DNA from 4 places in the Bradyrhizobium sp. JR4.1 genome. Region 3 is predicted to be linked to each of the others. Evidence: predicted binding sites of a transcription regulator. Region 3 holds the regulator's gene; each other region holds the start of a gene.
What was found. The regulator LexA, encoded in region 3, represses DNA repair genes until DNA is damaged. The targets are predictions, from matches to a motif close to TGTTCNNNNTGTGTTCNG.
Positions count from the first base shown of each region.

Region 1: ABIB90_RS16420 (ATP-dependent helicase) is a predicted target of LexA. The motif match lies at 1,151-1,168, and genes of this name have one in related genera.
Region 2: ABIB90_RS04505 (YifB family Mg chelatase-like AAA ATPase) is a predicted target of LexA. The motif match lies at 1,118-1,135, and genes of this name have one in related genera.
Region 4: ABIB90_RS25175 (DUF3072 domain-containing protein) is a predicted target of LexA. The motif match lies at 770-787, and genes of this name have one in related genera.

Region 1 is NZ_JBEPRY010000006.1:267,285-269,481, forward strand. It holds gene ABIB90_RS16420 (ATP-dependent helicase) at 1-986, opposite strand, end outside; gene ABIB90_RS16425 (DUF1328 domain-containing protein) at 1,228-1,401, shown strand; gene ABIB90_RS16430 (thioesterase family protein) at 1,524-2,030, opposite strand; gene ABIB90_RS16435 (FAD-binding oxidoreductase) at 2,118-2,197, shown strand, end outside.
Region 2 is NZ_JBEPRY010000001.1:940,529-942,725, reverse strand. It holds gene ABIB90_RS04515 (tetratricopeptide repeat protein) at 1-641, opposite strand, end outside; gene ABIB90_RS04510 (PilZ domain-containing protein) at 722-967, opposite strand; gene ABIB90_RS04505 (YifB family Mg chelatase-like AAA ATPase) at 1,194-2,197, shown strand, end outside.
Region 3 is NZ_JBEPRY010000003.1:10,387-12,583, forward strand. It holds gene ABIB90_RS08510 (hypothetical protein) at 1-295, opposite strand, end outside; gene lexA (transcriptional repressor LexA) at 748-1,449, opposite strand; gene ABIB90_RS08520 (molybdopterin molybdotransferase MoeA) at 1,626-2,197, opposite strand, start outside.
Region 4 is NZ_JBEPRY010000014.1:101,939-104,135, reverse strand. It holds gene ABIB90_RS25190 (hypothetical protein) at 1-129, shown strand, start outside; gene ABIB90_RS25185 (hypothetical protein) at 259-468, opposite strand; gene ABIB90_RS25180 (hypothetical protein) at 487-708, opposite strand; gene ABIB90_RS25175 (DUF3072 domain-containing protein) at 824-1,018, shown strand; gene ABIB90_RS25170 (DUF6496 domain-containing protein) at 1,104-1,421, shown strand; gene ABIB90_RS25165 (hypothetical protein) at 1,428-1,790, opposite strand; gene ABIB90_RS25160 (Do family serine endopeptidase) at 2,057-2,197, opposite strand, start outside.

The DNA.
Region 1 (2,197 bases), on a different contig from region 3:
TTGACGTGGGGGGCAGCGAGTTCCGTCATTCCGGGGCGATGCGTAGCATCGAACTCCGGTGCGCGATCGCGCACCTGAGAATCTCGAACGGCAGACTCATCTCCGGATTCCGGGTTCGGCTCTTCGAGCCGCCCCGGAATGACAGTGGGCGAGGTTGGCTTCGTCGGTGCCTGCGACAATAGCCGCAGCCACAGATACTGCGCGACGTTGGTGTCTTGATACTCATCGACCAGGATGAATTTGAAGCGCTGCTGATACTGCCGCAGGATATCCGGATGCTCGCGGAAGATGCGGATGTCCTCGAGCAGCAGATCGCCGAAATCGGCGGCGTTCAAAATCTTCAACCGCTCCTGGTAGCTCGCATAGAGCTTGCCGCCCTTGCCGTTGGCGAACACGGCGGCTTCGCCCGACGGCACCTGCGACGGTGTCAGGCCGCGGTTCTTCCAGCCGTCGATCAGGCCGGCGAGCATGCGCGCGGGCCAGCGCTTGTCGTCGATGTGGTCGGCTTGCAGCAGCTGCTTCAAGAGCCGCACCTGATCGTCGACGTCGAGCACGGTGAAGTTCGACTTGAGCTGCGCCAGTTCGGCGTGGGTGCGCAGGATGCGTCCGCCGATGGAGTGGAAGGTGCCGAGCCACGGCATCCCTTCCACCGCATGGCCGAGCATCTGGCCGAGCCGATGCTTCATCTCGCGCGCGGCCTTGTTGGTGAAGGTCACCGACAGGATTTCGGAGGGGCGGGCGCGGCCCTGGCTCAGGATATGGGCGATGCGCGTGGTCAGCACGCGGGTCTTGCCGGTGCCGGCGCCGGCCAGCACCAGAACCGGGCCGTCCAGCGTCTCCACCGCCTCGCGCTGCTCCGGATTGAGCCCGGACAGGTATTGCGGGCCCACCGAGGCGCGCGCACGCGCGGCGATGCCGCCGGCTGCGGGCTGGTGGTCGGGGACGCTCTGGGACGTGATCTTGCTCGGCTCGGTCATGCGAATCATTTGCCCCACGTTGGCACCGCGGGGTGGTGAAAGGGCAGCCTTCTTAACAGGGATTGGTCCCTATATGGGGCCGCGGACGGGGGTTTTCCACGTGCGCGGAAAGCCAATTTGTTCCTGCGGGTCAGGCGAATTTCCGGCCCCAGCGGCCCGGAACCATTGTTCCGAGTTGGCGATTGGTTCTGCAAGTGAGGCGCGTCAGCCGCGCCGATCGCAGACAGACATCGAAACAGAGGTTCGGATCATGCTTAGCTGGGTTGTGACGTTTCTGGTTATCGCCTTGATCGCCGGTATCCTGGGCTTTGGCGGCCTCGCCGGCGCGTCGATCGAAATCGCCAAGATCATCTTCTTCATCGCGGTCGTGCTGTTCCTGGTCTCGGCCGTTGTCGGTCTGGCACGGGGTCGTAACAGGGTTTAGCCATGTGATCCTCATGGTGAGGAGCGCGGAACGCGCGTCTCGAACCATGAAGGCCCGGCTGTGGCCTTGCATCCTTCGAGACGCCCGCTTTGCGGGCTCCTCAGGATGAGGAGGTTAGACCCTTACCGCTTCGAGGGCATCGCCACGTTCCGTCCGATGCCCTCGGGCCGCGGCATGGCGCTATGAGCCTTGACCACCGCCGCAATGCGCTCGCGAATGTCTGGCGGAAACGCCGCCACCTTTCGTGAGCCCATGTCGATGTGCAGCGACATGTTTTCGGAGGTTGCCGACAACCAGCCTTCGGTCGCGTGCCGCAGCTCCTGGAAGGTGTGAAGCCGCTTGTCGTCGGCTTCCAGCAGCCAGACCGAGACCTGCACGGGATCACCGAGGTGGATTTCGCGCAAATACCGCACATGGCATTCCGCGGTGAAGGTCGAGCCGCCGCGCTCCTTCATGTAGCCCGGCCCGATCCCAAGCGTCAGCCACATCTGGTCGATCGCGCGGTCGAACATCACGTTGTAATAGGCCATGTTGAGGTGGCCGTTGTAGTCGATCCATTGCGGCTCGATCTGCATGATCAAGGCGCGGAACGGCGCGCCCTCGATCGTTGTGGCAGCAGTCTCCGGCATGTGTCCTTCCCCAGCTATGCGTCCGGTCGCTTGACTTGACCGGTGAGATGTCCTTTGCCACGGTTCGTCTCGTCGGGAGGAACGTCCGTGGGTACGACCATCACCAATAATCCGCCGCGGCCGGCGCCGAAAGCCCTCGCGAACGCGCTGGAGCAGCTTGCCGCGCA
Region 2 (2,197 bases), on a different contig from region 3:
TTGGCGCGCACCCGGAGATCGGCGGGATTGCGCTCGTGCGCGCGGCGCATCGTTTCCTCTGCCCGCGGCAGATTGTTCTGCAGCATGTAGGACAGTCCGAGATTGGACAGCACCGACGGTTCGTCCGGCACGATTTTCAGTGCGGCGGCGTAGTATTGCTGCGCCTCCTCGTTGCGACCGAGCTGATCGAGCGCGGCGCCCTGCGCCGACAGGATATGCCAGTCGGGATCCTCGGGCGAATGCGCGCGACCGAGGACGTCGAACGCCTGCTGGAAACTGCCGCTGTCGGCGAGCGCGCGGCCATAGCCGGCGAGCAGCGCCTTGTTGCTGGAATGGGCGAGCACGGCCTGCTCCAGCACCGCGAGCGCCTGCGCGCGCTGGCCGGTCTGGCGCAACGCCTTGCCATATTCGAGCGCGACGTTGGGATCGCCAGGCTTGGCACGATAGCGCTCGCGCAGCGCGTCCATGTCCGGCCTCACGTCTGGCTTGGCCTCGGCCCTGACAGCCGAGTCCGACTTTCCGCCGAGCGCGCCGGTGATGTCCTCGATGCCGGTGGTCTGACAGCCGCCCAGGGCCAGGATCAGAAGCGCGGAAAACAGATATCTCGCCGGAGGAGAGGCGACGGACAAACGCTTGGACATACTCTGATCACTCGGCGACTGATCAGAGATGCTTACCGATTAACGCTAAAGTCCCGTTAAGGCGGGGCGCTTCCGAAAGCTCAGTCGGTGAATTCAGCGCCGAACTCGCAGCCGATGCGCCAGCGCAGGCGGCACTGCCGGGAATAGTCGGGCGCGAAGATGATGGTGAATTGCGGCGGCACTTCCAGAAATTCCGCCACCACTTTCACGCCGCCATCCGAAATATCCGTGATCGTGCAGTCCCGCGGCAGCGAACCCGCGCCAAAATGAATCTTGGCGAGCCGCGTGCACATCCGTCGTTCGCTTCTCCGGCGATTTGCAAGCATCTGAATTGTTCACCCGTTAGACCACGGCCCATCCCGCAGCCTAGGAGTAGCGGACATTCGTTGGAATGTGCTGAGCAGAGCAGCTTGCATTCGAGGCGTAGTGTCTTCGACGTGTTTACGATCGGTTAGGGCCTTCCGGCCCTCTCGACCCGTTCCCGTATTGTTCTTGCAAGAACTGGCCCGCTCTGCTACCCCTAATTGTGCAAAAGGGCAGGCTGGTTCGGGCATGGTTCAGCGGGTTTCTACCGTCGCCTTTGAGGGGATCGAGGCCCGTGCGGTCGACGTGCAGGTGCAGGTCGCGCCCGGTCTGCCGGCCTTCGCGATCGTCGGTCTCCCGGACAAGGCGGTGTCGGAGGCGCGCGAGCGGGTCCGCTCGGCGCTGATCGCCTCTGGGCTGGCGCTGCCGGCGCGCAGGATCACCGTCAATCTCGCGCCCGCCGATCTGCCCAAGGAGGGCAGCCATTATGACCTGCCGATCGCGCTCGGGCTGATGGGGGCGATCGGCGCGATCCCCCCGGATGCGCTGACCGGCTTCACGGTTCTGGGCGAGCTTGGCCTCGACGGATCGATCGCACCGGTGGCCGGTGTCCTTCCCGCCGCGATCGGCGCCAATGTGCGCGAGGAGGGGCTGATCTGTCCGGCGGCTTGCGGCTCGGAAGCGGCATGGGCGAGCCCGGACATCCAGATCATCGCCGCAAGTTCGCTGATCCAGATCGCCAACCATTTCAAGGGAACGCAGGTGCTGTCGCGGCCGGTGCCGAAGGTACACGAAGCCGCCGCCTCGCCGCTCGACCTGCGCGACATCAAGGGCCAGGAGAGCGCCAAGCGGGCGCTGGAGATCGCGGCCGCCGGCGGTCATCACCTGCTCATGATCGGCGCGCCCGGCGCCGGCAAATCGATGCTGGCGGCACGCCTGCCCTCGATCCTGCCGCCGCTGTCACCGGGCGAGTTGCTCGAAGTCTCGATGATCGCCTCTGTCGCCGGCGAGATCGAGGGCGGCGCACTGACGGCGCGGCGGCCGTTTCGATCGCCGCATCATTCCGCCAGCATGGCCGCGCTCACTGGCGGCGGCATGCGCGCACGGCCAGGCGAGATCTCCCTCGCGCATCAGGGCGTGCTGTTCCTCGACGAGCTCCCCGAATTCGATCCGCGCGTGCTGGATTCGCTGCGCCAGCCGCTGGAGAACGGCGAGGTCTCGGTGTCCCGCGCCAATCACCGCGTCACCTATCC
Region 3 (2,197 bases):
CAAATTTGCCGTCGGGGAATTCGATCGCGTCATGATGGCGGTCGGGAACGTGCGGATCGATCTTGCCGAACTTGCCCACGCGGGAATTGATGGTCCGCGTCCAGATCCAGCGATTGTCGTAGCGGACGTCGTCTGCGAAGGCGAGCTCCGTTCCCGGCAGCAGGCAGACGGCAACAGACGGATCGGCTGCGGAGGCGAAGCCGCGCGTCGAGGTGCCGCGGAAATTTGTCGAGACGATCGTCTCGCCGACTTCGGCGGGGCGCGACGCGACGGCATGCAGGCTGTAGTCACACATCGGGTGCTCCTCATGCTGGGATAGCAACCCGCGTCTCTTATCGAGGCGCAGGCCTCTATCAGAGTTGAAGCACGAAAGCTCTGCTCGGTTGTGGGCAAATCTGCGGCTGGTTTCCGCAAGCCGCGATCACATTATCTTTCCCGAATTCAATAGGAACAAAGCGAGTTGCGATGCATTCGGGAGGCGCATGCGCGAATCTTGCCGGCTGGTGCAACGACCTCGATCGCTGGTCGCTGTTTCCTCGCACACCCGAGCCGCGAAGCGGTGCTGTTTCGGTGCTGCTTCGTGGGCGTCGCGAGGAGCCAGCGCCGGAGGAGGGGCCGGATAGTCTGTGCAGAACCAGAAAGACTATCCAGCCGGAGCGGACGATGATCCGCTCCAATCTCTGACCGGCGATGCCGATCGGAAGCGCGCGAGGCGCCAACTTCTCCAGGTATCAAGTACGTCCGGTATCAGTACTTCCGGTAAAGCCCGATCAGCTTGCCCTGAATCTTCACCCGATTGGGCGGCAGGATGCGGACCTCATATGCAGCGTTGGCGGGCTCGAGCGCGATCGAGGCGCCGCGACGGCGGAAGCGCTTCAGCGTCGCTTCCTCGTCGTCGATCAGCGCCACCACGATGTCGCCGGTATCGGCGCTCTCGTTGCGCTGAATCAGCGCCATGTCGCCGTCAAGGATGCCGGCATCAACCATGGAATCACCGCGCACTTCCAGCGCGTAATGTTCGCCCGAGCCGAGCATGTCGGGCGGTACGCTGATGGTGTGGCTGCGTGTCTGCAACGCCTCGATCGGCGTGCCGGCCGCGATGCGGCCCATCACCGGTACCGCCACGGGGCGTTCGCCCTCGTCCGCGGGCAGGCTGGAGCCCGCACGCACCTTGCCGAGATTGCCCTCGATGACGCTCGGGGTGAAGCCGCGGCGGCTGCCGGCGGCTGCCTGGAGCTCCGGCAGCTTGATGACTTCAATCGCACGGGCGCGGTTGGGCAGGCGTCGGATGAAGCCACGCTCCTCGAGCGCCGTGATCAGGCGATGGATGCCCGACTTCGAGCGCAGATCGAGCGCATCCTTCATCTCGTCGAAGGAGGGCGGCACGCCGCTTTCCTTCAGACGTTCACTGATGAACCGCAGAAGCTCGTATTGTTTGCGCGTTAACATCTCGACCAAAGTCCCCCGGTTGATGTCGTCCGATTCCGAGACGCAGAATTCGGCAATAAGCCGCTACATGCTCGAAACAAATCATGAACGGACACTATATGTTCGATACATGTTCCGCAACTGCTTAATTTACCGTGAACAGAGCAAACTCCGCGGAACGCGCGTTGCGGGGGTGCTCAGACGGGGAGCCGCAACACTTCGCAAGCTGTGCCGGCTTCGGCCTTCGGCGCGAATGGTGCGCGCACGAGAAGTACCTGTGCTGCAGCGAGATTCGCAAGCAGCGAAGAGTCCTGATGGTTGACGGGAAGAACGACGCGTGTGCCATCGTCACGCTCCTCCAGATGCGCGCGCAGATAGTCCTCGCGCTGGTCGTTGGCGCCGACGCCGCGGCCGAGCACGGCGCGTTCGCGGCGATGGTGAATCACTGAACGGCCCGACAGGGCGCGAATCAGCGGCACCATGAACAGGAAAGCGCACACGTAGGACGATACGGGATTGCCCGGCAGGCCGATCACACCCATTGCGCCGAGGCGCCCATGCATCATCGGCTTGCCTGGCCGCATCGCGATCTTCCAGAACGCCATCGCGATGCCTTCGTCCCTCAGTGCCTGCTGGACCAGATCGTGGTCGCCGACTGATGCGCCGCCGGTCGTGATCAGGATGTCGGCGCCGCTCTCACGGGCGCGGCGGATGCCCGCGGTGGTCGCCTCCAGCGTGTCGGCGGCAATACCGAGGTCGATGGTCTCGG
Region 4 (2,197 bases), on a different contig from region 3:
ACCACCACGGGCGCCAACACCAAGTCTTCCAAGGGTGCTGATCCCTCCGGTCAGGGCGGCTCCGGCCCCGGCTCCGACCAGGGCGGCACCATGACGAACAACAAGGGCGGCATGAGCAACACCAAGTAGGTGTTCCCCGAAATCATGAAGGCCCCGCGATCGCGGGGCCTTTTGCTTTGGTGTTCAAACGAACTTTTTCTCGGGCCGCTTCGTCGACATGCGGTATCGACGAGCCCCGCACGCGCGTTACGCCAAGGCTCAGCTACGATGGCTGCCCAGGATGTCAGGGTGGACGCCCGCAGGATCTGATTTCACCAGATGATCGAGCCGTGCCCGCTTGCGGGCGATCAAGAGCTGGGCCGCGGCGTCGTCGAGCCCCTCGCGTTGCAGCTGCCGGATGGCAGAGCCCAGTTCGAGAATCTCGGCGCGCAGCTTTAGAATCCGGTACACATCCGGGTCTTCCCCCACCGTGCGCTCCCAAAGCTCTCAGCGGCGCGCGACCACGCGCAGAGGACTACCTGCTGCCTTCGCGGAACGAAGGCGCATCCTATCGCGGACATTCGGCAGGACATCGCCGCCACCTGCAGCCTTCCATTCGCCGATCAGCAGATTGATTTTCCGGCGCAGATCCATCTGCGCCAGGGCCTTCTCCGTGCAGTCGCGATCGCGCTCGACGAGTTCGCGGACGGACACCTCGATATCGGCCATTTCCAACCTCAAGGCGCTGATTTTACGTCGAATTTCATTAATTCTATTGTCCATGACTTGTTAGAACAAAATAAGAACATATAGTCAAGTCACGATTTCAGAAGGGAGAAGCGATATGCAGGTTCAGGGTAGATACGACGCCAAAGCTTTCCTCACCGAGCAGATGACGCGGGCGCAGGGCCTCCGGCTGAAACGGCTGAGCGAAGAGGCGTATCAACCCGCGCAATATGCGCGGGATCTGTCCTCCAGCGAGGCAGCGCGGCGCATTCAGGTGCTGGAAGCGGAGATCGAGCTGGCGGATTCGTTCTAGGCTAGGCCGCGTATCCGGGACGTTGCTTGCGCTTTCGGAACTATGCCTGTCTCGGATTGTTTTCCCAGGCCAAGGGAGAACATGCATGGCACGCAAGGCAAAGAAGCGCCGCTACTCGCGCAGCTCCGGCAGCGATGTCGAAGGCGAGATGAAGCGCTACAAGAAGGGGACCGCGAAAAGCGGACTTGGCGGTCGAGGCGGACGCGTGAAGAGCCGCAAGCAGGCGATCGCGATCGGCCTGTCGAAAGCGCGCAAGAAGGGCAAGAAGGTCCCGAAGAAAGCAGCGAAACGGAAGTCGTCCAAGAAGACGTCAAAGAAGACATCTCGGAAAACATCCAAGAAGACTTCGAAGAAGAGTTCGAAGAAAACGTCGAAGCGCAAATCTTCCAAACGGTCGCGCTGACCTCCGTCAGATCATGCTGCCCGGCATGAAGCAGCGGATCGACACGCCGAACGCGGTCTTCACCGGCCACACCATGGTGCGGCCGGCCCGGTTCGGCTCGGTGATCACGGCTTCGTCCGGTACCTCGACCCATTCGCCGTCGAGCCGCACGCGATAATGTCCATTGTGCGAGTCCCAATCGGGATCGGCGACGGCAAACCCGTCCGCATCCGAGCAGCACGGACCGAGATGGCTGCGCAGGCCGTCGAACCACGGCTTAAGAGGTGAGTCCGCGTAGCGGCCGTCGTCACGCCCGAGAGCGTTTCCGCCCCACAGCACGAACGGCGCCACGAGCAGCGCAGCCGTCAGCGAGAGCTTCAATCGATCCATGTCGGCACCGATCAAATACGAATTGCCGGCCGGCTCAGCGGCGGCAAGTTCGAAGTTCCACGCTTGCAATCGTCGGCGGCTTCATTGCCGCCGAGTCCATACGAGATCCGTAATTGTGATGAACGAACACGGCTTTTTCGGACGAACCGGGTCATCCTCCCTGCCGTTAACGAGAATGTTATCGGCGGGCATCCGAAATCCTGAAGGCGAACAGGAAAGGCGGCCCGTAGGCCGCCTTTTTGGAGTTGCGCCGATCGACGTTCGACTTATGCGAGCGGCACCGCCACGAACCGGGTCGCCTGCGCGCTTCTGACCTGCAGCAGCACGCTGCGCTTGCCGGACGATTTCGCCTGCGCCAGCTCCGAACGGACATCGCCGATATTGGCGACGGCCTTGCCCCCCACATT